DNA from 3 places in the Megasphaera sp. genome. Region 2 is predicted to be linked to each of the others. Evidence: riboswitches for the same ligand, from Rfam matches in the RefSeq annotation. Region 2 holds a riboswitch; each other region holds the start of a gene.

Region 1 (10,005 bases), 430 kb from region 2:
TCGACGCAGCCAGGGCTTCGACGAGGTCCCGTTCTGAGCAATCGTAGAAATCATCGTCTATACCCATAGCATGGGCCAGGTCACAGGCGACGCGCCAGTTGGAGCGGCTCTGGCCGACAGGCGGGATGGCCGCATAGCCGCACTGGATCGTGTAGTTGCCATAGGAATAATAGGCGTCGTCGGGTTCCAGCGACGTCGTCGCCGGCAGGACGATATCGGCATAGCGGGCCGTATCGGTCATAAAGCGTTCGTGGACGACGGTAAATAAATCGTCCCGACAGAGGCCCTTCAGGACCTGGTTCTGGTCCGGCGCCGTGCAGGCCGGATTGGACGAATAGACGAAGAGGCTGCGGATGCGGTCGTCACCCGTCAGTGCCTGGCCCAGGCAGCACATGTTGACGACGCGCTTGCCAGGCTGTTTCCAATCGGAATGGGTGACGATTTCTTTATCATAGGCTTTCGACGCCGACGCCGAAGTCAAGAGGCCGGCTCCCTGCTTCCCCCAGGCGCCGACGACAGCCGGCAGGCAGGTGATGAGGCGCGTCGTCATGGCGCCGTTGCGATAGCGGGACTGGCCGCTGCCGAGGCGGATGAACGGCGCCCGGGCCCGGCCGTAGGCGTGGGCCAATTCGACGATGACGTCGGCCGGCACGCAGGTGATGCCCTGCGTTTTTTCCGGCGTATACTTGGACAGGACGTTCTTTTTCAAGTCCTCCCAGCCGAGGACGTTCCGGTCCAGGAAGGCTTCGTCAGCCAGGCCGTCACGGTCGAGGACATGCATCATGCCCAGGGCCAGGGCTCCATCCGTACCGGGGCGGACGGCGATGAAGTGGTCGGCCAGGTCGGCCGTCTTGTTGCGATAGGCATCGATACACCAGACGACGGCCCCTTTGGCCCGGGCCGCTTCGACGTCGTGGTGGAAGTGGATATTCGTGGCCAGCATATGGATGCTCCAGAGGAAGATGCAGTCGCTGTCCTGGGCTGCCTGCGGCGCCGTCGGCATGGTATTGCCCATGACGTCCTTGAAGCCCCGCCCTTTGGCCGGAGCGCAGATGGTCCGGTCCAGTTCCGAAGCACCCAAACGATAGAACAGGCCGTGCAGGGCGTCGTGCTGGACGATGCCCATGGTACCGGCATAAGAATAGGGCAGGATGGCTTCGGCACCGGCTTCGGCGATGATGCCCTTCCAGGTCCCGGCTATTTCTGCCAGGGCCTGGTCCCAGGAAATGGGCGCGAACTGGCCGCTTCCCTTGGGGCCAATCCGCTTCAGCGGCGTCGTCAGGCGGCGCGGCGAATGGACGGTCCGCTCATAATGGGCCATCTTCGGGCACAACGTCCCGCGCGTAAAGGGATGGGACTTGTCGCCGGCAACGGATACGACGCGGCCGCCGTCGACCGTCACGACGAGCCCGCAGGCATCGGGGCAGTCATACGGACAGACAGATGTACAGGTTTTCATGGTATCACCTCTTGTTTCGTGGAAAAAAGGAGCTGTCGCATCGCGACAGCTCCTTTTAAGCAGTTAGGGGTTAGCAGTTAGCAGATGGCATAACCCTTCGTGCGACAGCGCCTTTTCTTGTAGGGGCGCCACGTGGGGCGCCCGCTCTGGGATAGGTACGATTTCCCGACCCGTTTGCTAGAAGAATCATCCAAATTCCTAACAGGTCTCCCACGTGGCCCCTACAAACTATAGAGCATAGGAACCCCGCGAGCGGTCCTTCTTCTTCCCAGGGGAAGCCTTAATGATGGAACAGGCGCAGGCCGGTCATGGCCATGGCGATGTTGTATTTATCGCACGTTTCGATGACATTGTCGTCGCGGATGGAGCCGCCGGCCTGGGCGATGTAGTCGACGCCGCTGCGATGGGCCCGTTCAATGTTGTCGCCAAAGGGGAAGAAGGCATCGCTGCCCAGGGCTACGCCGTGGAGCTGGGCGATCCAGGCTTTCTTTTCTTCCCGTGTGAGCGGTTCCGGTTTTTCCGTGAACAAGTCCTGCCAGATGCCGTCGGCCAGGACGTCTTCGTAGTCATCGGAGATGTAGACGTCGATAGCGTTGTCGCGGTTCGGACGGCGGACATCGTCGCGGAAAGGCAGGTTCAGGACTTTCGGGTTCTGGCGGAGCCACCAGATATCGGCCTTGTTGCCAGCCAGGCGCGTGCAGTGGACGCGGGACTGCTGGCCAGCGCCGACGCCGATGGTCATGCCGTCTTTGACGTAGCAGACCGAATTGGACTGGGTATATTTCAAAGTGATGAGGGCGATCATCAAATCGCGCTGAGCTGCTGCCGGGATATTCTTGTTCTTCGTCGGGACATTTTTGAAGAGGTCCGTCGTAATCTTGGCTTCATTGCGTTCCTGTTCAAAAGTGACGCCATAGACTTCCTTCGATTCGACAAGGCGCGGCTTGTAGTCCGGGTTTATCTGGAGGACGCAGTAATTCCCCTTCTTCTTGGTCTTCAAAATAGCCAAGGCTTCGTCGCTGTAGCCCGGAGCGATGACGCCGTCCGAGACTTCCCGCTTGAGGAGCGTTGCCGTTTCGACATCGCAGACGTCAGACAGAGCGACGAAATCGCCGTACGAGCTCATGCGGTCAGCACCGCGGGCGCAGGCATAGGCCGAAGCCAGGGGGGACAATTTCAAATCGTCGACCCAGTATATCTTTTTCAGGGTATCACTCATGTCCGTAGCGACGGCGGCCCCAGCCGGGCTGACGTGCTTGAAGGAAGCCGCTGCCGGAAGGCCTGTCGCTTCTTTCAATTCTTTGACCAGCTGATAGCTGTTGAAGGCGTCGAGCAAATTAATATAACCGGGACGGCCGTTGAGGACCGTAAAGGGCAGGTCGCTGCCATCTTTCATATAAACCCGGGCCGACGACTGGTTGGGATTGCAGCCGTATTTTAATTGCAGTTCTTTCATGGTGATTCCTCCTGAATAGTTAAGCAAAAATAAAAAATACCGACACTTCTGGAACGTTTCGCCCAGACGGTCGGCTCGTACGAATCATGCTCCCCGTGGTAACTCCACTTCCGTCAGTCACATGTTTCAGATTTATTATACCGTCCGCAGACGGGAGATGTCAAGAAAAAGGACCGCCCTTCGGACGGTCCCTTTTTCTGTAGGGGCGCCACGTGGGGCGTCCGCTCCAGGATGATGTGATTTCCATTTCCCATTCGGTTTACTGGGAGAAACATCCAAATTCCGAACGGGGCGCCCACGTGCGCCCCCTACAGTGCCACTATCCACTAACCCGCCTGTTGTTCAAAGATGTCCTGGGCCAGGCCTATGGGTTCATCGCGGAAGAGGCGTTCGTCCATGGTCTTCAGATTTTCGGCGATGTGCGGTACGAATTCCATCTGGTCGAGGATGTCCTTTTGCAGATCCACGCCCGGTGCGATTTCCGTGAGGACTAAGCCCTTATCGGTGAGGACGAAGACACAGCGTTCGGTGATGAACATGACCTGCTGGTTGTGTTTATGGGCATATTCAGCACTGAAGGTAATCTGGCCGACCTTATCGATGAATTTCTGGACAGCCCCTTCATGGGTGATGACCAGTTTGCCGTCCCGGATTTCTTCGCGCAGGCCCTTGGCCGTAAAGGTGCCGCAGAAGACGACTTTATGCGTATTCTGGGTGATGTTGATGAAGCCGCCGCAGCCGGCGATGCGGTCTTTGAACTTGCTGACGTTGACGTCGCCTTTGGCGTTACATTCTGCCATGCCCAGGAAAGCCATATCCAAGCCACCGCCATCGTAAAAGTCGAACTGATACGGATGGTCGACGATGGCATCGGCGTTGGCCGAACCGCCAAAGTCCGCGCCGCTGGCCGGTACGCCGCCGATAGGCCCGGCTTCGACGGTCAGGGTCAGCTGGTCGCCGATACCTTCTTCGTTAGCTACGCTGGAAACACCTTCAGGAATCCCGATGCCCAGGTTGACGACGGCGTTGGGAACGAGTTCCATCGCAGCCCGACGGGCGATAACCTTGCGGGCATTGAGTTCCATCGGCGGAATCTGGGACAAAGGCATACGCATTTCACCGGTATAAGCCGGGTTCTGGACCTGACGGACCTTGGACAAGACGATGTAGTCGACGTCGATGCCCGGCAGGACGACGTGTTTCGGCGGAATCGTCCGGTTTTCGGCCAGCGTTTCGACCTGGACGATGACCATGCCGCCACTGGCTTTGGCTGCCAGGGCCATGGGCAGGAGTTCCATGCGGACTTCTTCATTATCCGTCGATACGTTGCCATTCAAGTCGGCGCAGGTCCCGTGGACGATAGCGACGTCGATGGGGAACGGTTTGTACCAGAGATATTCTTCGCCGTCCAGTTCCTTGACTTCTACCAGGTCTTCCTTAGTGATGCTGTTCAATTTCCCGCCTTCGATGCGGGGGTCGACGAAGGTATTGAGGCCGACACGGGTAAACAGGCCCGGTTTGCGGCCGGCAATGCTGCGGAACCACTGGGCCATCGTGCCCTGCGGCAGGTTGTAGCCTTCGACCTTATTGTCCATGACCAGTTTCCCCAGTTTGGGAGCCAGGTTGTAATGACCGGCAATAACCCGTTTCAGCATGCCTTCGTGGGCGAAATGGCTGGCACCCTTGCTCACACCGTCACCGATGCCGGCCGTATGGACCAGTGTCAGCTGCTGCGGATATCCGGTCTTGGTAAAGCGGTCTTCCAGGGCCTGCAATACTTCTTCCGGCAATGCACACTGTGCAAAACCACAAACGGCGATAGTCGAACGATCTTTAATAAGCGATGCTGCATTTTCTGCTGTAATCAGTTTTGCCATGATGACTTCCTCCTTATAGATTCCTTACTTGTCTTCGATGAGCTCTTTTTCTTCTCATCTTCTGGCTTTAGTATAGCCCCTTTTGCCCTTGAAAAATACGCACAAAGCCGTGACAAAAGATGAAAAACTTGCCTCAAAGATGACAAATATGACAAGGCCTTTCCTTGAAGGTGTCCTGGCCAGGCTATATAATGAATATAAGGAATATACACGTATTCAAATCTATCATCAAGGGAGTCCTGTTCATGAATCCTTATGCAGAAGTCCTCAAGCAGCTGCTGCAATATACAGAGACGAAATATACGACCTTATCCCAGGCCATCGACTACGACATGTCCTACATCAGCAAATGGGTCAACGGCGCCCGCCTGCCGGCTTCACGCCATGCCGACCGCATCCACGAGGACATGGCCCGCTTCTTTGCCAACACGGCCCAGAAACAGCACCAGGAAGGGGACCTGAAGCGCATCTTCTCCTTTGCCGACGACGGCCAGGATCTGGCCTTCCATCTCTACGACCTGCTAAGCCGTGCCTACCGCCAGGCCCAGACCAGGAAGGGGAAAAGTGAAAGCCGCGACCAGGCCATCCATTTCTACGCCGGCCGCGCTGACTGCCACACGGCCCTGTGCCAGCTGCTCCACCAATACCTGGAAGGCCTCCAGTCCCAGGGAATGCTGGTCATGACCGGCCAGTTCCACGTCCTCGACCAGAACGGCATCTGGCAGCTCCTGGAAGAATGTCACAACGACCGCTGGTCCTGCGACGTCCACTTAGGCCTGAAGATGGACGTCTTTGCCGATCATATGCCCCAGGCCGCCAGCAGCCTCTATCAGTGTCTGGACCACTTATTGACCTATAATTTCACCATGCACGAAATCGACCACGAATCGTACCGCAACATCATCGTCCTCAAAGACGCCTTTGCCTACCTCTACTACGTCGACGGCGACGACTACATCGACATGTGCCTGACCATCACCGACCCGGCCCAGGTCCGGGAAATCTATAAGAAGTGCTGCGCCTACATGATGGTCCAGCCCGTCCTCATGGAGCCCCGCCAGTCCCTGGGCATGGAAAAATTCGGCTACCGCGACATCTTCTTTACATCCAACAACTACCTCTTCTTCCTGACCAACGGCCTGGAATTCCTCCTCCCCGACGAAGTCTATACGTCGCTGTGCCAACTCATCGACGAAGGAAAATATCCCAATGCCACCAAAGAATGGGTCCGGCGCATCCAGTACATCTGGTACCGCATCATCGAACAGGGGCGCATGAAAATCATCATGCCCAAGAATTCCATCATCCGCTACCTGGAAACGGGCTGCTTCTACCTGACCGACATGAACTACCAGATGACGCCAGACGAAAGAAAGGCCCAGCTCAACCTCATCGTCGAAAAGATGAAGCAGAACCCGGCCATTACTTACGGGATTCTCCTCCCGGCATCGGGAGAAAGCAGTTATACGAATTTTTCTAATCTCGCTTTTTACGGCAATCACACGTCAGCTTTCTTCAAAAAGAACACGCACCACATATTGCCCCAGACCAAGCCCATTTACTTGCTCAATAATTCCCAGCTCATCGGCTGTATGCATGATTTCTTCGACGGCCTGAGCCATTCTCCTCAGTACAAGGGCTTCTCGGCGGAAAATGTCGACGCCCTGCGGGGCCTGATTACGCCGCTCATGATGGTCCTGACCGAAGAAAACGGCGACGCCTAGTCTTCAGGCTGGGAAATGCTGCGGACCGTGATTTTGAGGATCTCGACGGACATGCCCGTCGTGTATTCCACTTCCTGCTGGATGTCCCGGCGGATACGGCTCATGAGCTTCTTGATGTTCTGGCCATAGGCGATGGTCAGGGACAGGATGATGGCCAGGCCATTGCGCGTCGAGTTGTAATTGATGGCCACCCGCAGGCGGTTGATCTTGGTGACGCCGTCGTTCTTGGCCAGGGCATGGCGCACCAGGGCTTCCAAGACGTCGTTGGAAAAGGTCAGTTTCCCGTAATAACTGAAGACGGGCCGGACGACGGACCGTTCAAAAGGCGATATCTTCTTGCCGTTGCGGCCATAGAAGAAGGAACGGATCGGGTCCAGGAGATAGCCCTGGAAATGGGGCTTCAGTTCCATCGTCGGCACGGGGATGATGTGCTTGCCCTCTTTGATGCGGATGGCCCGGGCCTTGGCGATTTCCGACGGGCACGACACATCTTCGATGCGGATGAACTGCGACGCTTCCGGCAGGTGCAGGGACTCACAGATGCGGTGTATCATGTGCTTCGACGTGCCCAGGATGAGCAATTTATCGGGATGTATCTTCTCCAGCGCCGCCCGCATGGCCGCTGCGTCTTCGGGCTTGTTGAAGATAGCTCGGCGCACGGCTTTCAGGCGGTTCGTCTCTTCTTTGGCCGACCGGCCGGCGACGATGCGGTTGTGGTCGATGAGCAGGCCGTCGTCGATGATGGCCTGGATATCGTGGTCATAGGCGACGACCAGGGCGTGATGGCTCTTGCCCGTGCCGCTGGCGCCGATAAAACCGAAAACCTCCATAATCTCACCTGCTTTTCTTTAGGTTCCCTTCTACATGGTCGAGCAGAGCTTTTACCGCCTTGGCATCGACGGTAAAGACGCCGACCTTTTCGGGGAAACGGCCTGTCGTGCCGTGGAAATCTGAGCCGCCGCTGACGTACCCATGGCGGTCCTCAGCCAGTTTCAAGAATTCTTTATAGCGGCCGCGGTTCTTGGGATGATAGACTTCGACGCCGTCAAAGTCATGGGCCAGGACCTGGTCCAGCGTCCGCTTGAGCAGGCCCGGATGGGCCAGGATGGCCGTACCGCCGGCCTGGCGGATGAGGGCCACGCAGTCGTCGATGCTGCGGCGGTGATAAGGGACGTAAGCCGGACCGCCGCGGTAGAGCAGTTTATCGAAGACCGTCTTGACGTCGGGGAAATAGCCCTTGGCCACGAGCAGGCGGGCAATGTGGGGCCGGCCGACAGTCCCGCCCTGGCGCAGTGTCGCTTCGATGCCGCTGCGATTGATGTCATAGCCTAAGCTGCGGCAGCGGTCGACGATTTCCAGGGCCCTGTTGAAGCGCCGTTCCTTGAATTGTGCGCAGTAAGCCTGCAAGCCGGCGTCAGCCGTGTCGATGCCGTAGCCCAGGATGTGCACATCTTCGCCGTCACATTCCGAGCTGATTTCAATAGCCGGGATGACGCGGACGCCTGCGGCGAAACGATGGCTGCCGTCATAAGCCGCTACCGTATCGTGGTCGGAAATAGCCATGACGCTGAGCCCGGCGTCGACGGCCATCTGTGTTAGTTGTTCCGGTGTATATACGCCGTCTGAACAAGTCGTATGCATATGTAAATCAACGATCATGGGGCGCCACGCCTCCCTGCAATAAGTGAAGAATGGATTTGATGCCGACGCCGGTCGCCCCGATGAGGCCCGTTTCGTCGGCCTTTTCATTGAAGGCCGGGCCGGCGATGTCCAAGTGGATCCACGGTGTGCCGTCGTGGACGAACTGCTTGAGGAAGAGGCCTGCCGTGATGGCTCCCGCTTCGGAGCCGCCGACGTTCTTCAAATCGGCGACGTCGCTTTCCAGGAGCTTTTCATATTCTTCATCAGCCGGCAGCTGCCATATCTTTTCGTGAACTTCCGTCGCAGCGCTGAAGAAACGGTTCATCCATTCCTGATCGTTGCCGATCATGCCCGTCCGCACGGTCCCCAGGGCCGTCACGCAGGCACCGGTCAAAGTCGCCAGGTCGATGAGACGCGTCGCCCCCTTTTCCTGAGCATACGTCAGGGCATCGGCCAGGATGAGCCGCCCTTCGGCATCGGTGTTCTTGACTTCGACCGTCTTGCCGTTGTACATGGTCAGGATGTCGTCGACGTGATAAGCCATGCCGGAGGGAATATTTTCGACCAGCGGGAGGACGGCCAGGACGTTGACGGGATATTTGAGCAGCATCAAAGCCCGCATGACGCCGACAGCCGCTGCGGCACCGGCCATGTCGTCCTTCATGAATTCCAGATTGGCATGGCTCTTGAGGGACAGGCCGCCGCTGTCATAAGTGACGCCCTTGCCGACGATGCCCAGGACTTCCCGGCTGTTAGGGTCGCCCTGGTAGGCAATGGACAGGAGCTGGGGCGGGTTCATGCTGCCCTTGCCGACGGCGACGATGCCGCCCATATGGCGTTTTTCCAGGGCCCATTTATTGAGATTCTCTATGAGGATGTTGTCGCCTTTGAGCATGGCCCCGACGATATCGGCAAACTTGCGCGGCGTCAAATCATTGGACGGCATGTTGACCAGGTCCCGCGCCGCGTAGATGCCTTCATAGATGGATGTATACATGTAGCACATGGAATTGAATTCCTTCGGGCGCAGGCTGTGGGTCAGGATATTGATATTCCCGATAGTCCGGCTCTTGGCCTGGCGTTTATAGTGATTGAATTCGTAATTACGGTAGAGCAGGCCATCGATGAGGGACCCCAGGTCCATATCCAGGGTATCGGCCATGACAGCCAGTTCGCTGACGCCTTCTTTCATGGCTGCGGCCATGAGGCGCCGGGCCATGCGGAAATCTTCATACGTCGAATAGCGGATGGGCTTCCCTTCCAAGCCGATGAGGAAATAGGTCCTGGCCCGGCCGTCAGACAGGCAGTGGAAGACGTGAAGGGACGTATGCTGCAAAATCTCCGGGTGCTGTCCGGCATAGGCCCGGATGAGCTGGACATCCCCTTCGGGCAGCTGGCGCAGCGTCGACCCCCGTTCATTCAGGCCGACAGCGACAGTGTCCATGCCGCCATTGCCATTATAAGTAATCATACACATCGCTCACTTTCAATCTATCAACAAACGAGTAGTTTTTGTAAAATATCATTTCTTTCATTATACATTCGCCGTGTCGCCAAAATCAAGAATCGGGGGAAATTCAAGATTCTGTAAATTTTCTTAAAAAAACGCTTGCATTTCTCTGAGGTTTAGTGTATTATATTACATGTGCTCAGGAAACAGCGAGTACGAAGGACAACAAAATATGGACCATTAGCTCAGCTGGCAGAGCACCTGACTCTTAATCAGGGTGTCCAGGGTTCGATCCCCTGATGGTCCACCAGAATGAAAAAGGCTTGTCGCATGTGCGGCAAGCCTTTTTTAAGCTGTAGGGGCTCGCACGTGGCGAGCCCGCTCTAGAAATATATACG
Region 2 (10,005 bases):
CATGGCTGCCCTGGCGTTCATGGTGGCAATGACGCCGTCCGTGATGACCCAGGCGTTGCCGTAGCGGACGACTTGTTCCGCCAGCTGGAGGAGGACGAAGATGTCCTTGCCCAGTTCAAAGGGCGACAGGGCCGCATCCTTAAAGGCCTGCTGGACCTTGGCCGCCCGGTCCGGCGTATCCTTGGGCAGGCGGACGGCGCGGATGACGCCATCGAAGGCCGCCGCGTCTTCAGCGATGCCGTCGAGGTAACGCTGGCGAAGGCCGTGAGCCTTATCGCGGATGGATACCATGAGTTTCTCGATTTCATCGTAGCCCTTCTTGCCGATGGTCAGGTTGGCGACCATCTCTACGAGCGCTGCTGCCGAAGCAGCGGTCATAGCGGCGATGCCGCCGCCGCCGGGAACGGGTTCCTTGGAAGCCGTGACTTCCAGGAGCCCGTCGAGGGGCATGGATTGGAATTGTGCAAAATCCATCTTAGAACAATCCCGTAATGATGCCATTTTCGTCGATGTCCATGCGGTTGGCAGCCGGTACTTTCGGCAGGCCCGGCATGGTCATGATATTGCTCGTCTGGCAGACGATGAAGCCCGCACCGGTGCAGACGCGGACGTCTTTGACCGTGACCTTGAAGCCCTTCGGTGCCCCCAGGAGCGCCGGGTTATCGGACAGGGAATACTGCGTCTTGGCCACGCAAATCGGCATTTTATCGAGGCCAAAGGCTTCCAGTTCCTTGATCTGTTTCTGAGCGTTGCCTTCAAAGAGGACGCCGTCGCCGCCGTAGACTTTCTTGACGATAGTTTCCAGTTTTTCAGGAATCGAAGCGTTGACGTCGTAGAGCGGTTTGTACGGGGTCTTCGGCTGCTGCAGCAGTTTCAGGACTTTTTCGCCCATTTCGACGCCGCCTTTGCCGCCTTCGGCCCAGCAGTTGTTGAGGGCGACTTCGACGCCGTAATCTTCGCAGAGTTTCCGCAGCGTAGCGATTTCTTCATCTGTATCGCTGATGAATTTATTGATGCCTACGACGACGGGTACGTCGAAGAGGCGCATATTTTCGATGTGTTTGGCCAGGTTGGCAAAGCCCTTCTTCAAGGCTTCGACATTTTCTTCCTGCAAGTTCTTCTTGTCGACGCCACCGTGCATCTTCAGGGCACGGACAGTCGCAACGATGACGACGGCATCGGGTTTGATACCGGCGAAACGGCATTTGATGTCCATGAATTTTTCAGCACCCAGGTCGGCACCGAAACCGGCTTCCGTAACGGCGATATCGCCCATCTTCATAGCCAGTTTGGTTGCGACGACGGAGTTGCAGCCGTGGGCGATGTTGGCGAAGGGACCGCCGTGGACCAAGGCCGGCGTATGTTCGATGGTCTGGACTAAATTCGGCTTGATGGCATCTTTCATGAGGATGGCCATGGCGCCTTCGACGCCGAGCTGACGGGCTTTGACCAGATTGCCGTCCAGGTCATAGGCCACGGTGATGTCGCCCATGCGCTTCTTGAGGTCCATGAGGTCGCTGGCCAGGCAAAGGGCTGCCATGATTTCCGAAGCGACAGTGATCATGAAATGGTCTTCCCGCGGGAAGCCGCAGACTTTGCCGCCCATGCCGACGACGACGTTGCGCAAAGCCCGGTCGTTCATATCCATGACGCGTTTCCAGATGATGCGGCGCACATCGATGCGCAGGGCGTTGCCCTGATGGACATGGTTGTCGATGGCTGCGGCCAAGAGGTTGTTGGCTGCCGTAATGGCGTGCATGTCACCGGTGAAGTGCAGGTTGATATCTTCCATGGGCAGGACCTGGGAATAGCCGCCGCCAGCAGCGCCGCCTTTGATGCCGAAGACCGGTCCCAGGGACGGTTCGCGCAGGGCGACGACAGCCTTATGGCCCATGTAGTTCAGTGCCTGAGCCAGGCCGATAGTGGTCAAGGTCTTGCCTTCGCCAGCCGGTGTCGGCGTGATGGCCGTGACCAGGACCAGTTTCCCGTCTTCATTCTTCGACAGGCGCTTGATGGCGTCAAAAGAAATCTTTGCTTTATATTTTCCGTAGAGTTCCAAGTCATCATCGGTGAGGCCGACTTGTTTTGCAATGGCCGTAATCGGTTCCAATTTCGTCTGCTGTGCAATTTCGATATCGCTCAATACCTTTGCCATAGTAGTTGTCACTCCTGTTCTTTTCTTTGCATAAAAAAAGGCCGCTCCGCTGGAAGGTTGCCCAGACGGTCGGCTTCAAGAAATCATGCTCCCCGTGGTAACTCCACTTCCGTCAGTCACATGATTATGGCTTCATTATACAAAAAAAGAACCCTCTGGTCAAGGGTTCTTTTTCAGGACATCTTACTGGATCACGCTGGTATCGAGGTGTTCAAAGCCCGTGAGCAGGCCTTTCACCTGATTGGCGATCTGCTGGCAGCCGCCTTTTTCCCTGCTTTCGATGTTCAGCGGCATGTTCGGGTCGTGGAGGGACATGCGCAGCAGGGCCCAGCCGTTAGGGAATACGAGGCGCACGCCTTCATAGGACGGCTTGGCGATGGCAAGACCCGCTTGAGCAGCCCGTTCTTCAAACTGTTTAAGTACGTCAGCGCCGTAGGCCTGGACGTCGTCTGTGCCGGTGATTTTCAGGCGGAATTCGACGCCTTCCGCAGGATGGCCCAATTTGGCAATGAGGTCGCCGAGCTGTTTGCCTTCCTTCTTGGCTTTCGTCGCAGCGATGAGCAGTTTGACGGCCAGGTACGCGCCGTCGTCGAGGTAGTAGTTTTCACTCAGCGCGCCGTGGCCGGATGTTTCAATGGCCAGCGGCGAAACGGTGCCGGCCTTGTTGAGGCGGATACATTCGTCGATGACATTCTTATAGCCCCGCATATAGCGGTGATGGACCAGGTGGAGTTCATCCTGGAGGAACGTCGTCAATTCGTCGGATGTGACCGAGTCGGTGACGATAGTGCTGCCGGGATAATCAGGCGCCAAGATGGCGGCCATCATGGCGATGAGGGCGTTGCGGTTGATTTCTTCCCCATCGGGCAGGACAGCGCTCATGCGGTCCACGTCGGTGTCGAAAATGAGGCCCAAGTCGGCTTTGTTGTCGAGGACGGCCTTGCGGATAGAGGCCATGGCATCGGCATTTTCCGGGTTGGGGATATGGTTGGGGAACATGCCATCCGGTTCGAGGAACTGGCTGCCCGTCGTATCGGCGCCGAGTTCCGCCAGGACCTTAGTGGCAAAGAAACCGCCGCTGCCGTTGCCGGCGTCGACGACGATATGCATCCCTTCCAGAGGACGGTCGTACATGCCGGAGCAGAGGCCGGCACAAATCTTACGGCGCAGGTGCAGGGCGTAGAGGTCGATCAGGTCCAGCGAGGCAATGGCAGCCGACGATACGGCCATGGCCGACGACTGGGAAGCCAGGGTCAGGACTTCTTTGACTTCGCTCTTTTCCAGGCCGCCGTCGACGGTAAAGAATTTCAGACCATTGCGGTTATAGGGCAAATGGCTGGCTGTAATCATGATGGAGCCATCCATGTGGGTATCTTCAAAAATGATGGACATGAACATGGCCGGCGTCGAAGCCAGACCGCAGTCCGTGACGTGGACGCCCTGACCGAGGAGGCCGCCGAATACGGCTTCTTTCATCATGCCCGCCGACACGCGGGAATCGTGGCCGACGGCAATGCGCAGGTCACTCGTCTGTTTATTCAGCTTCTTGGCTAAAAACTTGGCAAATCCAGCGGCAATGCGGTTGACCGCTTCCGGGACCAAGGTGACGTCTTCACCGGGAACGCCGGCGATGGCGACGCCGCGGACGTCACTGCCATTCTGTAATTTCATCATCGCTTCTGTAGTTATCATGTAAGGATGTTTCCTTTCTTCGATTTAGCGGACAGCGTCCGCTGCCTCTTATCATACTGAAAATCAGGCCAAAAGGCAAGCATCGACAATGGCTTCTGCCGTCAGGCCGTACTTTTTCAAGAGGTCTCCGGCCTTGCCGGATTCACCGAAACAATCCTGGATGCCGACGTAAGCCTGGCGCGTCGGACAGCGGCGCGACAAGGTTTCTGCTACGGCGCCGCCCAGGCCGCCGATGACGCTGTGTTCTTCGGCTGTGACGACGAAGCCCGTCTTCCTGGCTGCAGCGACGACCAGGTCTTCGTCGAGCGGTTTGATGGCGGCCATGTCGATGACCATGACCTGACGGCCCCGATTGGCCAGGATATCGGCTGCTTTCAGGGCTTCCTGGACCATGAGGCCCGTGGCGATGACGGCGGCATCACAGCCGTCGCGCAGGACCGTCCCCTTCCCCCACTGGAAGGGACAGCCCGATTGATAGACGTCGTCGACTTTGGCCCGGCCCATGCGCACGTAGACCGGCCCGTCATGAGCGACAGCCGCCCGGATGACAGCTTCCGTTTCGGCGCCGTCAGCCGGACAGACGACGGTCATATTCGGCAGACTGCGCATGATGGCCATGTCTTCAACGGACTGATGGGTCGCCCCGTCTTCGCCGACACTGAGGCCGGCGTGGGTCGCGCAGATCTTGACGTTGAGCTTTGGCAGGCAGATGGAGTTGCGAATCTGTTCAAAGGCCCGACCCGTGCCGAAGACAGCAAAGGTACTGGCCAGGGGAATCTTGCCGCAAGCGGCGAAGCCCGCTGCCGTGCCCATCATATCCTGTTCCGAAATGCCCATATCGAAATAGCGTTCCGGCGCTACCTTTTTAAAAGCAATCGACCGCGTCGACGAACCGAGGTCGGCGTCGAGGACGACAATCCTTGGATTTTTATACAATTCCGTTTCTAAGAGATGCCCGTAGGCATCGCGCGTTGCCCTTGCCATCAGCCTTCGCCCCCTAATTCACGTAACGCCCGTTCACATTCTTCTTTCGTCGGCGCCTTGCCATGCCAGGACACGGCATTTTCCATGAACGATACGCCTTTGCCCTTGACGGTCTGGGCGATGATGACCGTCGGCTTCCCTTTTGCGGCCTGCGCCTGGTGCAGTGCAGCGCCGATGGCGTCGTAATCGTGGCCGTCGATTTCCAGGGCGTTCCAGCGGAAGGCCCGGAATTTGTCGGCAATGGGCATGACGTCCATAACGTCTTCATTGGACCCGTCGATCTGCAGTCCGTTATGGTCGATGAACAGGGTCAGGTTGTCCAGTTTATACTGAGCTGCCGACATAGCCGCTTCCCAGATCTGGCCTTCTTCGATTTCGCCGTCGCCGGCGATGACGTAGACCCGCCAGTCCGCCCCGTCCAGCTTGGCCGTCATGGCCATGCCGTTGGCAGCCGACAAGCCCTGTCCCAGGGATCCCGTCGTCATGTCGATGCCCGGCGTCGTATTCATGTCGGGATTGCCCTGGAGCATGGCGCCGCACTGGCGCAGGTGCCACAATTCATCTTCCGGGAAAAAGCCCCGTTCGGCCAGCGTCGCATACAGAGCCGGTACGGTATGGCCCTTGGAGAGGACGAAACGGTCCCGGTCCGGCCAGTGAGGCCGCTTGGGATCGATCCGCATGACATCGAAATACAAGACTTGCAGCATATCGACGATGGACAAAGAGCCACCGGGATGACCGGACTGGGCCAGGGTGACCATCTTGACGATATCCTGCCGCACGTGAGCCGCATGACGGCTCAATTCTTTGCTATCCATGAGAAAGCCCCCTTTTGCCTTCCATTATAGCACAAAAGAGGCTGCCCGGCGGCAGCCTCTTTTGTGAGTTTGAAGTTTGCAGTTTGTAGTGGATGGTCATAAACTTGAAACCATCTTCTACAAACTCCGTACTACAAACTATAAAGAGAAATGGGCCTGCATGATGGCAAAAAGCTTCGTGCAACAGTCTCTTTTAAGTGGCTAGTGTTTAGTGGATGGCTTTAGATGTAAATGCCCATTGGCTCTCTTCATAGGAGAGCTGTCAGCACAGCTGACTGAGAGGTTCAACCTCTCCGGCCCTGCGGGCCACCTCTCCTATCAGGAGAGGCTTACGGTCTGCGACCTGCGGCCGCGGCCTTCGCAGTTCAGTTTCTTACGAGCCACGAGCCACGAGCCACGCTCACAACACATACTTCTCGATGGCTTCGGCGACGGCGCCTTCGTTATTGGTGGCGTCGGTGACGACGTCGCAGTATCGGCGGATGACGGGGTTGAGGTTATGGACGCCGACGGAAAGGCCGGCGGCCTTCAGCATGTCGATGTCGTTGATGTTGTCGCCAATGGCCATGGTTTCTTCATGGGCTACACCGAGGATATCTGCCAATTTCCACAGGCCCGCCCCTTTATTGACGCCTTTGTGCATGAATTCGATATAGCGGTTGCTGGAGAAGCTGACCGTAATGTCGTCCAGCAAGGGGCGGATTTCAGCGTGTATCTGCTGTAAATAGTCGTAATCCGTATTGGTCACGATGAGCTTGCAGACTTCTTCTTTGCCGCGGATGAAATCGAGGTCCTCCGCTTCGACAGGCACGTAGCCCATGCGGCCGTGGAGGAAGGCTTCTTCGTCGGGCGTAATATTCGTGATGTAGACGACATCACGCGTATAGATATGCATACATTGACCATAGGTACAGCAGCGGCGGAAAATCCGGTCGGCCAGGTCAAAGGGGATCGGGTCCCAGAAGAGGGAGCGGCTGCCCTTGTTTTCCGTAATATTGGCGCCGTTGAAGCCGATAACATACTGGTCCGCCTGGTCGTAGAGGCCCAGAGTCCTCAGGACGCCTTCGATGGAACGGAAGCCCCGGCCCGTACAGGGCACGAATTTCACGCCTTTGGCAATGGCTGCCGTAATGGCTTCGATATTGCGCCGGCAAATCGTCGCGTCGCTGCTGAGCAGCGTTTCATCCATATCACAAGCAATGATCTTATACTTCATGTCGTCTCCTTTTCTTTCGTAACGGCTGGGGCATAGTGGTCGTAAATCTTCCAGGCTGCCAGTGCTGCCAGACATTCAAAGATCCAGAAGGCGTGCCACACGCCGTCCGGTCCATAAACGCGGCAGAGGAGCCACGCCGCCGGCAGGCTGATGACGACGTAGCGCAGCAGGGTGATGGCAAAGGACGGATTGCCCTTCCCCAGCCCTTCCAGGGCGCCAGACGCCGTAATAGACAAGGCCGACGGTACGAATCCCCAGGCAATGATGCCCAGGGCCGACGCACCGGCTGCGATGGTTTCCTCACGGGACGTGAACCAGCCCATGAGGACGTCCGGTACGGCCAGGCAGATGACCAGGCCTGCCGCCATGACCAGGCCGTTGAGGAACAGCGTCGTCCGATAAATGCGGCGCACGCGGCCCAGTTCCCCAGCTCCGTAATTATAGCCGATCAGCGGCCGCACACCTTGAATGATACCATTTGTCGGCATAGAAAGAAAGGTCTGGAGCTTATAATAGACGCCGAGGATGAAAATATACGTCGGCGAAAAAGGCGCCAGGAGATGGTTCAGGGCGACGAGGAAGACCGACGACAGGCCCATGTTGAGGGCCGCCGGGATGCCGATGCCATAGAGCCGTTTATCGAGTTCGATGTCCCAGTGGAGATGGCGGCGGCAAACTTCGACCCGCAGCGGCCGCCAATGACAGACCACGGCATAGAAGAGGAGGTTCACCGTCTGGCCCAGGCCCGTCGCCCAGGCCGCGCCTTCAATCCCCATGGCCGGAATCGGTCCCAGTCCAAAGATGAGGATCGGGTCGCCGATGATATTGACCAGGCAGCCCAGGGACAAGCCGGCCATGGTGACCTGCATGCGGCCGACGGCCTGGAACATCTTTTCATAGACCAGGTCGACGCTGAGGATCGTAGAAAAGGCAAAGACGATGACGGCATAGCGCAGGCCCAGGTCGATGAGTCCCGCGTCCTGCGTAAAAGCCCGCAAAAAAGACGGCACAGCCCAGATACAGCCTGCCGTCATGACCAGACCATGGATGACAGCCAGGAAGACACCGTGTGTCGCAGCCACATCGGCCGTCCCCTTCTGACCGGCACCGAGGCAGATGGAAATAATGGCATTGAGGCCGACGCCAAAGCCGATGCAGACGGCATTGACGAAGTTCTGCATGGGAAAGACCAGGGCCACGGCCGTCATGGCCTGTTCGCTGATCATGGCGACGAACAGGCTGTCGACGATATTATAGAGCGAATTGACGATCATCGACACGACGGCCGGCAGGGCCATGGAAGCGATGAGCGGCAAAATCGCCCGTTCTTTCATAAACGATTCGTCCATACGTCACCTTCTGCGGCGGTCTCGCAGCCAGCGCCAGAGGGCCGCTGCGCCCTTGATGACCAGGTAGAGGATGAAGATATTCACTAACAGGCCGAGGATATCGGCACCCCAGCCCAGGGAACCCCAGCCGAAGAGATGGCTGAGCATACTGCCCAGGAACATGCCGCCAGCAAAGAGGCCGATACCGCGCATGACGCTGCCCAGGCGGGACGAAGACGTCGTCCGGCTGGCATTGGCCTGAGCCGTTTCAGCCTTGCGGGCCTGCGTCTGCCCATTCGGTTTCGTATTGCCCAGGCTGGGCGCTTCATTTTTCGTCGTCCCCGTTTTCGGTGTCACATTCTTAGGCGCCGGGGCCGGCAGCGATTTCGGCGCCGATACGCGGGCACCGCCACCACCTTTGGCGGCCTGTACGGAAGACGGGACAGCCGGCAGGGCCAGGGCCGTCCACAAAGCAAAGACACAAACGGCGATAAAAGTCGTTTTTTTCATAAATAGGCTCCTTTATAACAAATTGTGCGACGGATCCGACCCTTTCAAAACGGCCGGTCCCCCATGGGGAAACATGATGTCATATAGATTCAATGTCGACAGATAATCGGCCAGCTTGCCCTGCACCCCGGCCAGGGCTTCGTGGACGTCACAGAAACCATAGCGGTGATGGTACGGGCACTGGAAATCGCCGTCCAGGCAGCTGGTGATCATGTTTTCCCGTTCCATGACGTTGATGATGTCCATGAGGGTAATGCCGTGCAAATCCCGTGTCAGGCGGCATCCGCCCTGGGCGCCGCGGATGATTTCGATGAACCCGGCCCGTTCGAGTTTCTTGGAAATCTTGTAGGCGAACTGCCGGGGGACGAGCTGTTCGTCGCTGATTTCCCGTATATTTTTCAGCTGTAAATCAGCCAGGGATCGTAAAATGCGGATGGCATAGTCTGTTTCTCTGGTAATAATCACGATGTAAGACGCTCCTTCTCATTCTGTATAGATTAAGTCTATTATAACGTGAAATGACGAGAAATGCCAGTCGTAAATGCCTTGCGGTTACCAGAAAAACCCGATATAATAAATAGTGTTTGCATGTTTTAGCTTTAACTACAGATGAGGTGTACTATGTCATTAATCGATGAAGTAAATAATCGCCGTACTTTTGCCATCATCTCCCACCCTGATGCCGGCAAGACGACGTTGACTGAAAAATTACTGCTCTACGGAGGTGCCATCCACCTGGCCGGTTCCGTCAAGGCCCGCAAGACGGCGAAACATGCCGTTTCGGACTGGATGGAAATTGAAAAACAGCGTGGTATCTCCGTCACCAGTTCGGTCCTCCAGTTCGACTACGAAGGCCATCATATCAATATCCTCGACACGCCGGGCCATCAGGACTTCAGTGAAGATACGTACCGGACCCTCATGGCTGCCGACAGCGCCGTCATGCTCATCGACGTCGCCAAAGGCGTCGAAGCCCAGACGAAGAAGCTCTTCCGCGTCTGTAAAGAACGGGGCATCCCCATTTTCACCTTCGTCAACAAGATCGACCACTTCGGCCGCAACCCCTTTGACCTCATGGATGAAATCGAAGACATCCTGGGCATCCACGCCTACCCCATGAACTGGCCTATCGGCCTGAATGGCAACTACCAGGGCATCTACGACCGGGCTTCGTCGTCTATCGAACTCTTTGAAAAAGACACGACCCACGGCCAGCGCAAGCTGGCATCGACCAAGGGCTCGGCAGACGACCCGATTTTCAAAGAACTCCTCGACGAAGACGTCCACCAGGGCCTCATCGAC
Region 3 (10,005 bases), 1.0 Mb from region 2:
CCGTAGCCAGCCATTCATGGAAGGCCGATGCACTGCCGGCGCTGATGCTCATTTTCAAGGCTTCCTGGAGGTCGCCCTTGGACGCTTCGAAACCGGCCAGGAACCCAGCGACCATGCTGTCGCCGGCACCGACGGAGTTGACCAGCGTGCCTTTCGGGGACTGGCGGCGGTAGACCTGGCCGTCTTCGCCGAGGAGCAGGGCGCCGTCACCGCCGAGAGATACGAGGACGTTGCGGGCCCCCATGGCCTGGAGCTGTTTGGCGCAGACGATGATTTCTTCATCCGTATGGAGGTCGACGCTGAACAATTCGCCTAATTCAAAGTTATTCGGTTTGATGAGGAACGGTCTATATTTGATGACATTCTTCAAAAGGTCGCCTGTGGCATCGACGACGACGCGGATATCGCGGTCCTGGAGGCGTTTGAGGATCTGTTCGTAAATATCATCGGGAATATCGCTGGGGATGCTGCCGGCCAGTACCAGGGTGTCACCGGCTTTGAGGGTATCGATCTGAGCCAGCAGGGCTTGCCGTTTTTCTTCGGGAATATGCGGTCCCATGCCATTGACAGCCGTTTCATCATCGGCGCTGACTTTGAGGTTGATACGCGAGCAGCCTTCGTCGAGGATGATGAAATCCGTATCGCCGCCGTTGATTTTGGCCAGGCGTTCAATTTCCCGGCCTGTGAAACCAGCGACGAAACCGAGCATCTTAGAAGGAATATGAAGGTTTCCCAGGACGAGGGACACGTTGATGCCTTTGCCGCCAGGATAGATCATTTCCTGTTCGGCCCGGTTGATGTCACCGGCCGTGAAGGTCTTCATGTGGACGACATAGTCTAACGATGGATTGAACGTAACTGTATAAATCACAGGATATGCACCTCCGTAATCTGCTGATAAGGCCGGTAATCGACGTGTTCTTCATCTTTGGCCGTAATCAGCGTAACCATTGATAAGTCTGCAAATGTAATGTGCGAAGATAAACCGAATTTACTGGAATCGGCCAGGACGAAGCGGTCTAGGCACTGGCCTACGGCAGCGCGCTTACAGACAGCTTCTTCATCATCCGGCGTCGTACATCCGGAATGGGGAGCGATTCCATTGGCTCCGAAGAAGCCCTTGGTGAAATGATAGCGGCCGATCATATCCCGCATATCACTGCCGACAATGGCTTCCGTATCGCCTTTGACCCGTCCGGGCAGGATGTAGACGCGGCTGCCGCTGCGCCCCAATTTCTGGGCCAGCGGGATGCTGTTGGTCACGAAGGTCGCTTCAGATTCGGCCAGGAAATCGGCCATCTGTTCCGTCGTCGAACCGGCGTCGAGATAGACGAAGTCATCCTTCTTGATCAGGCTGGCTGCATACTGGGCGATGCGGCGTTTATCGCTCATATGAATGGAATACTTGTCCTGCAGATTTTCCATATCCGCTTCATATGAAGAATCATCGCGCAGCGTCGTGGCGCCGCCATGGACACGGCGCAGGCGGCCTTCCCGGTCCAGCGTGAGTAAATCCCGACGGACCGTCGATTCGGAAATGTTCAGAAAACTTACTAAGTCCTGAACCGAAACGGCACCACTCGTATTGACAAGACGCATGATCTTTTCATGTCTTTCTTCTGTCAACATCGTATCACTTCCCTTTTTATCCTCCTTTGGCCTCATTATACCGTTATATTCAATCATTTTCAATCAAATTCATTCATTATAATCAAAAAGCAATCATTTTCGTTCATCTATGCGTCCGGCTCATTAAGTGATTTTATTCACATATGTAGGGGCTCGCACGTGGCGAGCCCGCAGTCCGCCGCGACATCACAGATGTCGCTGTAGGGGCCGTCCCAAAGGGCGGCCCGTTGTGGGAATCCCGTGAAATGCTGTTCGTCGATATCATTATTCGCAGTTCACAGGTCACAAAACCATTTCTCATAGACCAGTTGAGTATATCTCCCATTGTTCACAACGGGACGCCCAAGGCTCCCTTTATAGGGGAGCTGGCCGCCGAAGGCGGTCTGAGAGGTTAAAGAGCGTCCCCTACGCACAAGGCCATAGGCCGTGAATGATTTGCCGTTAATCCATAACGGTTCTGCCATAACATCGCCTATGGTAATGCGTTCATCGTTTGTCGTAAATCCATAACATCGCCTGGCTGCGATTCGTTCATCGTTCGTCGTCATCGAAAAAAAAGCTGCCGCATAGCGACAGCTTTTTTCGTTGTAGGGGCGACCCGTGGGGCGCCCGCGTGCGGCCCCCTACGACGAACGACCTACGATAAACGATCATCAGGCCTACGATGAACGATCATCCCCGTGCTTCTGCGACGCGGGCGATGCCGTGGCGGGTGCGGTATTTGAGGAAGAGCATTAGGGCCAGGGCGACGGTGAAGGCGCCGACGAAGAAGTACAAGGTGACGGCATAACTATTGGTATTTTCTTTGATGAGCGACAGGACCAGGGGGCCGGCAACGCCGGCAGCGCCCCAGGCCGTGAGGATGCGGCCGTGGATGGCACTGAGGTATTTCGTGCCGAAGAGGTCGCTGAGGTAGGCCGGCATGCACGAGAAGCCGCCGCCATAGCAGGAAATGATGAGCAGGACCAGGACCTGGAAACTGAAGGCGCCCGTAACGCCAGCCAGCTGCCAGAAGGCCAGGATTTCAATGACAAAGAAGAGGACATACGTAGCCGAGCGGCCGATGTAGTCGGATATGGTCGCCCAGGCAATGCGGCCGGCGCCGTTCATGAGGCCGATGAAGCCGACCATGGAAGCCGCTGCCATAGGCGACATGCCGACGACATCCTGTGCCATGGGCGAAGCGACGGACAGCAGGGCGATACCGCAGGTGATGTTGGTGAAGAAGAGCCACCAGATGGCGTAGAACTGCCAGGTCTTCATGGCCCGGCGGACGGTGAACTGCGGCTGGGCGTCGGCGTATTCGACGGAAGATTCTTTTTCGGCCTTGGCCGGAACGTCTCCGGCTGCCGGCGGAGCCAGGTAGAGCGACGAAGCCGTCATGACGACCATATAGACGCAGCCGAGGATGATGAAGTTAGCGACTAAGCCAAAATGCTGGACCAGCAGCTGAATGGCCGGACCGGCGATGAGGCTGGCAAAACCGAAGCCCATGATAGCCAGGCCCGTAGCAAAGCCCCGATTTTCCGGGAACCATTTGACCAGTGTCGATACGGGCGTGATATAGCCCGTCCCCAGGCCGACGCCGCCGATGACGCCGTAAAAAGCGTAGAGCATGGGCAGGCTTTGGGCATAGAGAGCCGCTGCCGTGCCGAACATGGCCGTGGCGAAGCAGGTCATGGATAAGAGGCCGGACTTGCGGGGACCGATTTTCTGGACGAAACTGCCCAAAAAGCCGGCCGACAGGCCGAGGAAGAGGATGGCCAGGGAAAAGGTCCACGTCGTTTCCTTGAGGGTGAAGCCCATAGATTCCATGATGGGCTTGGTGAGGACGCTCCAGGCGTAGACACTGCCGATACAGAGGTGGAGCCCCATGGCAGACAGGGCGATGAGCCAGCGATTTCGTTTCATTTAGACAACACTCCTTGTGAGGAGCCAGACTGGCGAAAAAAAATACCGGCCGCCTGGCTCAAGAATATGTAGCATACTCTTGCCCAGACGGTCGGCATGAAAATCTCCGTACAGTTCATGTGGTTACTCCACTTGATTCCGTCAGTCCTGTACGAATCTGCTGATGTGCTTATTATACGAATATGGACGGTGATTGTCAATATCCCTTTTTTAACTTTTAAGCAGCCGGCGAGAAGGGAACGTAAGGCTGGCTGGAAACAGCCGGCTTACTGGTCTTCGCCGTATCAGCTTTGGCAGCGGTTTTCGCAGTCGTCTTGGCTGCCGTTTTAGCAGCTGTTTCCGTTGCGGTCTTTACCGTTGTAGCTGTTTTGACAGGCGCTTTGGCCGCAGCCGTGGAAGCGGCAGCCGTAGCGGCTTCCTGCTTCTGCTGCGATGCCAGTTCAGCAGCCTGGGCCTTTTTTTCCCTGATATCCGACAATGTCTGGCCTGCCGGTGCCTGACGCAGGATATAGACGTTTTCTGCCGGTTCGACCGGTTTCAGGACGGAAAAACCATAGGCCATCAATTTCTGGGCATCGCCGAAGCGGTCGTCCGAGTTCATGATGGAAGCGATGACCGTCCGGCCATCCTGGGTAGCCGAAGCGACCAGGCAGGGACCGCCGGCGTTGGTCGTGCCGGTCTTGATGCCGTTGGCACCGGGGAAGCCGCTGGTCAGGAAATAGTTCGTCGTCGTGCAGTGCTTGGACCCGCCGTTGATATAGGGCATGTCGTATTCACTGTGGCTGACCATGTCGCGGAATTCCGGCATTTTCATGCCATAAGCGGCAATCGTCGCCATATCGCGGGCCGTCGAATAGTGATCGCTGTCCGGCAGGCCATGGGGATTGGCGAAATGGGTATTCGTGCAGCCCAGGGCGGCTGCTTTTTCATTCATCTTGGCGACGAAATCGGCCTGGGTCGGCGTAACCGTTTCAGCTACGGCAACGGCCGCATCACAGCCGGATACGGTCATCATGCCGGTCAGGGCATGGCGCAGGGTAATCTGGTCGCCAGGATCGATGCCCAGAACAGACGCATCGCTTTCGATGTTGTAGACGTCATTGGTGATGTTGAGGGGCTGGTCCATTTTGCCCTGGGCCTTGCCCAATTCGACGCCGAGAATACCGGTCATGATTTTCGTCGTACTGCCCGGATAGGCCCGGTCGTCGGCATTTTTCGCATAGAGCGTGTCACCCGTATCGGCATCCATGACATAGGCGGCATGAGCGCTGATTTCAGGTGGCTGCGGCGTATCGGCAAAGACGGCGGCCGACACAGTCAGGCAGGCGGCTGCAGCCAGACAGAAGATTCTTTTCAAAGACATAGCATACACTTCTTTCTCTATAAGGGATTTTTCGCAGCCATCTTGGGCTTGCGGGGATACTTTTTGGGGCTTTCCTTCACTTTCTCGATGTAAAGGACGGCGCGGACGTCATCGAGTCCCGGCAGGTGAACAGGTCGGACTTCGGCGATTTTGCCGCCCAGGATCTGCAAGGCTTTTTCGCCTTCTGCCAGTTCGTCTTCATACTGGGCCCCTTTGAGGGAAATGAAATAGCCTCCGGTCTTCACGTAGGGCAGGGCCCATTCGGCCAATATGTTCAGGCGGGCGACGGCCCGGCTGGTGACGATATCGAAAGCGCTGCGGTATTCCAGCTTATGGGCCATTTCTTCGGCCCGGCCGTGGAGGAACGACGCCGTCAGTCCTATATCGCGGACCGTGTTTTCCAGGAAGGTCAGGCGCTTTTGCAGGGAATCGAAGAAGGTCACGTTCAAGTCCGGCCGGTAGATGAGCAGGGGCAGGCCGGGGAATCCGGCGCCAGTCCCCAAATCGAGGACACGAGCGCCTTCTTTGAAATAAGCCGGGTCATAACAGGACAGGCTGTCGGCCATGTGCTTGATGGCGACGCCTTTCGGGTCGGTAATGGCCGTCAGGTTCATGACTTTATTCGTTTCCACCAGTCTTTCATTAAAAGCGCAGAACTGGGAAAGCTGCCCGTCTGTCACGGTAAGGCCCATGGCCTTCAGGGCCTGTTCTAATTCACTGCGAAACATGATTTTTTTCCTCCCGGCTGTGCTGTTCCAGTACGATGAGCAAGGCCGTGATATCCGCCGGGGACACACCGGAAATACGGCTGGCCTGGCCTAAGGACAAGGGCCGGATTTCATCGAGTTTCTGCCGGGCTTCGGCCGACAGGGTGTCGATATCGGTATAGACGATATCGGCGGGCATCTTCTTCTGTTCCAGGCGGTTCATCTTTTTGACTTGTTCCATCTGGCGGCTGATATAGCCTTCGTACTTGATCATGATTTCGATTTCTTCTTCCACGTCGGCAGCCAGTTCCGGCAGGTCGAAGACCGTCCGCAGGGCCTCGTAGTCGACATCGTTGCGGCGCAGGAGGTCGTAGGCCGTGATGGCCGTGTGGATGGGTGCCGTGCCCAGGCGTTCCAATTTTTCCAGATTGGCCTTGGACGGCGTGACGGAAATGGCCTGGAGGGCGGCGATGCCTTCTTCGATGGCTTTTTTCTTGGCCGTGAAGCGGTCATACCGTTCCTGCGTGACCAGGCCCAGGTCATAGCCTTTCTGGGTTAGGCGCAGGTCGGCATTGTCCTGACGCAGGATGAGGCGGTATTCGCTGCGGCTGGTCATGATGCGGTACGGTTCATTCGTCCCCTTTGTGACCAAATCGTCGATGAGGACGCCGATATAGGCTTCGGAGCGGGTTAGGATGAACGGTTCTCTGCCCTGGACCTTCAAGGCCGCGTTGATGCCGGCCATGAGACCCTGGGCAGCGGCTTCTTCGTAACCGCTGGTCCCGTTGGCCTGGCCTGCCGAGAAGAGGCCGGAAATCTTCTTCGTTTCCAGCCACGGCGTGAGCTGCGTCGGGTCCAGGCAGTCATATTCGATGGCATAGCCCGGGCGCATGATTTTGACGTCTTCCAGGCCCGGGATGGTACGCAGGAAGGCGTACTGGACGTCGGCAGGCATACTGGTGCTCATGCCCTGGACGTACATTTCTTCCGTCGATTCCCCTTCCGGTTCGATGAAGAGCTGATGCCGCTTCTTATCGGCAAAGCGGACGATTTTCGATTCGATGGACGGGCAGTAGCGCGGCCCGATGCCGGTGATGATGCCATTGCACATGGGAGCCCGGTCGAGGTTGTCGCGGATGATCTTATGCGTTTCTTCGTTGGTAAAGGTCAGCCAGCAACATTCTTTGTTGCGGTCTTTCCGTTCCGACAGGAAGGAAAAGGCATGACCGTCTTTGTCGCCTTCCTGCTTGGCCATTTCATCGGTCCGCAGGGTACGGCGGTCGACGCGGGCCGGCGTACCGGTCTTGAAGCGCATAAGCTTGAGGCCGGCCTTGACCAGGGACCCCGACAAATCTTCAGCCGAGCGCTGGCCGATAGGGCCGCCGGAATAGGTACAGGTGCCGATGATGATTTTCCCTTTGAGGTAGGTCCCCGTCGCCAGGATGACGCACTTGGCTTTATAAACTTCATCCAGTTCCGTCCGGACACCGGTGACGGCGCCGTCTTCGACGAGAAGGTCTGTGATCATGAGCTGCTTGACATCGAGGTGGTCCTGGTTTTCCAGGGTCTTGGTCATGGCCATCTGGTACATCTTCTTATCGGACTGGGCCCGGAGAGAATAGACGGCCGGTCCTTTGCCGGTGTTGAGCATGCGCATCTGGAGGCACGTCTTATCCGTATTGATGCCCATTTCACCGCCCAGGGCGTCGATTTCCCGGACGAGATGGCTCTTCCCCGGTCCGCCGATAGCGGGATTGCAGGGCATGAGGGCAATATTATCTAAGTTCAGCGTCGCCATCAGGGTCTTGGCGCCCAGGCGGGCACTGGCCAGGGCCGCTTCACAGCCGGCATGGCCGGCACCGATGACGATGACATCGTATGTATCGACTACAAACATGGTTACACCCCTTTATTTACCTAAACAGAATCGGCTGAATATTTCTTCGACCATATCGTCGTGGACCGTATCGCCCGTGATCGAGCCCAAAAGCTCCCAGGCTTCGCGCAGGTCGACGACGGCACAGTCGACGGGCATACCGGCTTCGATGGAATCGAGGGCCCGCTGCAGGGCTTGCCGGCTCTGGCGCACCAGTTCGATATGGCGCGTATTGGTGAGCAGGGCACTGCCTGCCGTATCGGCATGGGACAGGGCCAGGGACAACAATTTATCTTTTAGGGAATCCAGGCCGTCACCCGTACCAGCCGACAAGGAGAGAACGGGATGACCATAGCCTGCCAAATCTTTTTCCGTAACGACTGGCATTAAATCGGTCTTGTTGAGGACGACCAGGACATTCTTATCCTTCGTGTCTTCCAGGATGGCCTTATCTTCATCGGACAAGGACCGGGACCGGTCGATGACGACCAGGATAATATCGGCTTTGTCCATATAGGCCTTGGCCTTGGTGACGCCTATCTTTTCGACGGTATCGTCTGTTTCCCGGATACCTGCCGTATCGACGAGGCAGACCGGGACACCTTTGAGGGAAATCCATTCTTCCAGGACATCCCGCGTCGTCCCCGGCACATCGGTGACGATGGCCCGGTCTTCCTGGAGCAGGCGGTTGAGCAGGCTCGATTTGCCAGCGTTCGGCGTACCGGCAATGGCGGCCATGACGCCGTCGCGGATGATGCGGCCGTCGTGAGAAGCCTCCAGCATATCGTCCAGGGCCGTCAGCTGTTTGCGGATAGCTCCGGCTACATCGGGGACGGTGATATCTTCCAAGTCTTCTTCAGGATAATCGATGGTGACTTCCAGGCGGGTAATGAAGTCCGTCAAATCATGGCGCATGGCACCGATGACTTTAGACAGCCGCCCTTCAAGCTGATTGACGGCACTGGTCAGGCCCTGGCGGCTCTTGGCCTGGATGACATCCATGACGGCTTCGGCCTGGGCCAGATCGATGCGGCCATTGACGAAGGCACGCTGCGTAAATTCTCCGGGATTGGCCATGCGGGCGCCGTGGGCCAGGACTAGGCCGAGGATTTCTTCCAAGGCCTTGCGGCCGCCGTGGCACTGGATTTCCAGTACGTCTTCCGCCGTATAGGAGTGCGGCCTTTTCATGATGAGCATGAGCACTTCATCGACAGGACGGCCGTCATCGGCAACGATGAAGCCATGCTGGATAGAACGGTCCCGGCGCTGGGCCAGGGGCTTTCCCGAAGGGCTGCGGAAAATGGCATCGCCTACGTCATAGGCATGGCTGCCGCTGATACGGATGACGCCGATGCCGCTTTCCCCCAGGGGGGTGGCAATGGCCGCGATCGTATCGGTCGTATCGTACATATGGCAATACTCCTTTCATAGCCAAGGGGCTCGCATGAAGTTTCCTGACATCATGCAAGATTCCTTTTACTTTATAGTTTGTAGTACAGAGTTTGTAGAAAAATACTCGAAAGAGGCTGTCTGAATGCGACAGCCTCTTTGTTAAGCTTCATAGGGCAAACTAAAAATTATTCTTGATAGTAAATGACGACGTGGCGGTACGGGTCCTGGCCTTCACTTTCCGTGCGGACCTGCGGGTCGTTCTGCAAGGTCACATGGATGATTTTGCGTTCATAACCGTTCATCGGTTCCAGGACGACGCGGTCGCCGTTCTTCTTGACGCGGTTCGCCAGACGGATAGCCAGCTGTTTCAGCGTTTCTTCCCGGCGATGGCGGTAATTTTCGACATCGAGCATGATGAAATGGCGCGTCGTTTCGCCCTGATTCGTCGTCAAGTTGGTCAGGTACTGGAGGGCATCCAAGGTCTGGCCATGCTTGCCGATGAGGATACCCAAGTTCTTGCCGTGCAGGTGGAGCAGGACTTTATCGGACTTGATCATCTTTTCGATGACGACGTCGATACCCATGTTCTTGAGCACTTCCTGAAGGAAGGCCTTCGCCTTGGCGGCGGCTTCTTCAGCCGTAAAATCATCGCCTGTTTCGGCTTCAGCCGGTTCTGTTTCTACCTGGGGAACCGCTTCTTCAGCTGCGCCAGCTGCGTTGGCAGCCGGTTCAGCCGCTGCCGGTGCGACGGGCTTTTCCACGGCTGCCGGCTGGCTTTCCATGGTCGGGACCGTCGGTACGCCTTCTTTTTCGGTAATGCGTACTTTCGCCGGCTTGCTGCCGAATCCGAAGAAACCGCTCTTCGGTTCTTCCAAGACTTCGATGTCGACTTCGTCCTTCATTCTGCCGAGACGGACCAGACCGGAGCGGACGGCATCTTCGATCGTTTTTCCTGTAGTTTCGATGGTACTCATGCTTCTGATCGTGCTCCTTTTTTCTTGAGGTGGGTCATGAGGAACTGCTGTGCCCACTGGAATACGTTAGAAACAACCCAGTAAATGACCAGGCCGCTGGGGAAATTCAAGCTGATCCAGCCGATGAATAACGGCATGACGATCTTCATGATT

Evidence for each region. Region 2 has a riboswitch for ZMP and ZTP ahead of ACFWUB_RS10940 (formate--tetrahydrofolate ligase). Riboswitches for the same ligand answer to the same signal wherever they lie in the genome.
Region 1: it holds a riboswitch for ZMP and ZTP, as region 2 does, so the genes downstream of both, ACFWUB_RS09005 (phosphoribosylaminoimidazolecarboxamide formyltransferase) here and ACFWUB_RS10940 (formate--tetrahydrofolate ligase) in region 2, are expected to answer to the same signal.
Region 3: it holds a riboswitch for ZMP and ZTP, as region 2 does, so the genes downstream of both, ACFWUB_RS06225 (OFA family MFS transporter) here and ACFWUB_RS10940 (formate--tetrahydrofolate ligase) in region 2, are expected to answer to the same signal.

The regions. Positions count from the first base shown of each region.
Region 1 covers NZ_CP181255.1:1,872,583-1,882,587, reverse strand. Annotated here, with positions in the region: gene ACFWUB_RS09010 (molybdopterin-containing oxidoreductase family protein) at 1-1,459, opposite strand, end outside; gene ACFWUB_RS09005 (phosphoribosylaminoimidazolecarboxamide formyltransferase) at 1,740-2,915, opposite strand; ZMP/ZTP riboswitch at 2,969-3,046, opposite strand; gene ACFWUB_RS09000 (acyl CoA:acetate/3-ketoacid CoA transferase) at 3,242-4,792, opposite strand; gene ACFWUB_RS08995 (hypothetical protein) at 5,038-6,516, shown strand; gene ACFWUB_RS08990 (Asp23/Gls24 family envelope stress response protein) at 6,513-7,346, opposite strand; gene ACFWUB_RS08985 (PHP domain-containing protein) at 7,351-8,175, opposite strand; gene ACFWUB_RS08980 (leucyl aminopeptidase) at 8,165-9,628, opposite strand; tRNA gene ACFWUB_RS08975 (tRNA-Lys) at 9,842-9,917, shown strand.
Region 2 covers NZ_CP181255.1:2,300,392-2,310,396, reverse strand. Annotated here, with positions in the region: gene ACFWUB_RS10945 (cyclodeaminase/cyclohydrolase family protein) at 1-474, opposite strand, end outside; gene ACFWUB_RS10940 (formate--tetrahydrofolate ligase) at 476-2,155, opposite strand; ZMP/ZTP riboswitch at 2,208-2,285, opposite strand; gene ACFWUB_RS10935 (phosphomannomutase/phosphoglucomutase) at 2,339-3,847, opposite strand; gene ACFWUB_RS10930 (transketolase family protein) at 3,911-4,831, opposite strand; gene ACFWUB_RS10925 (transketolase) at 4,831-5,649, opposite strand; gene ACFWUB_RS10920 (Cof-type HAD-IIB family hydrolase) at 6,050-6,865, opposite strand; gene ACFWUB_RS10915 (MATE family efflux transporter) at 6,862-8,214, opposite strand; gene ACFWUB_RS10910 (hypothetical protein) at 8,218-8,703, opposite strand; gene ACFWUB_RS10905 (RrF2 family transcriptional regulator) at 8,716-9,168, opposite strand; gene ACFWUB_RS10900 (peptide chain release factor 3) at 9,325-10,005, shown strand, end outside.
Region 3 covers NZ_CP181255.1:1,296,434-1,306,438, reverse strand. Annotated here, with positions in the region: gene pfkB (1-phosphofructokinase) at 1-871, opposite strand, end outside; gene ACFWUB_RS06230 (DeoR/GlpR family DNA-binding transcription regulator) at 868-1,629, opposite strand; gene ACFWUB_RS06225 (OFA family MFS transporter) at 2,302-3,540, opposite strand; ZMP/ZTP riboswitch at 3,615-3,699, opposite strand; gene ACFWUB_RS06220 (D-alanyl-D-alanine carboxypeptidase family protein) at 3,758-4,903, opposite strand; gene rsmG (16S rRNA (guanine(527)-N(7))-methyltransferase RsmG) at 4,921-5,631, opposite strand; gene mnmG (tRNA uridine-5-carboxymethylaminomethyl(34) synthesis enzyme MnmG) at 5,618-7,507, opposite strand; gene mnmE (tRNA uridine-5-carboxymethylaminomethyl(34) synthesis GTPase MnmE) at 7,520-8,896, opposite strand; gene jag (RNA-binding cell elongation regulator Jag/EloR) at 9,064-9,852, opposite strand; gene ACFWUB_RS06195 (YidC/Oxa1 family membrane protein insertase) at 9,849-10,005, opposite strand, start outside.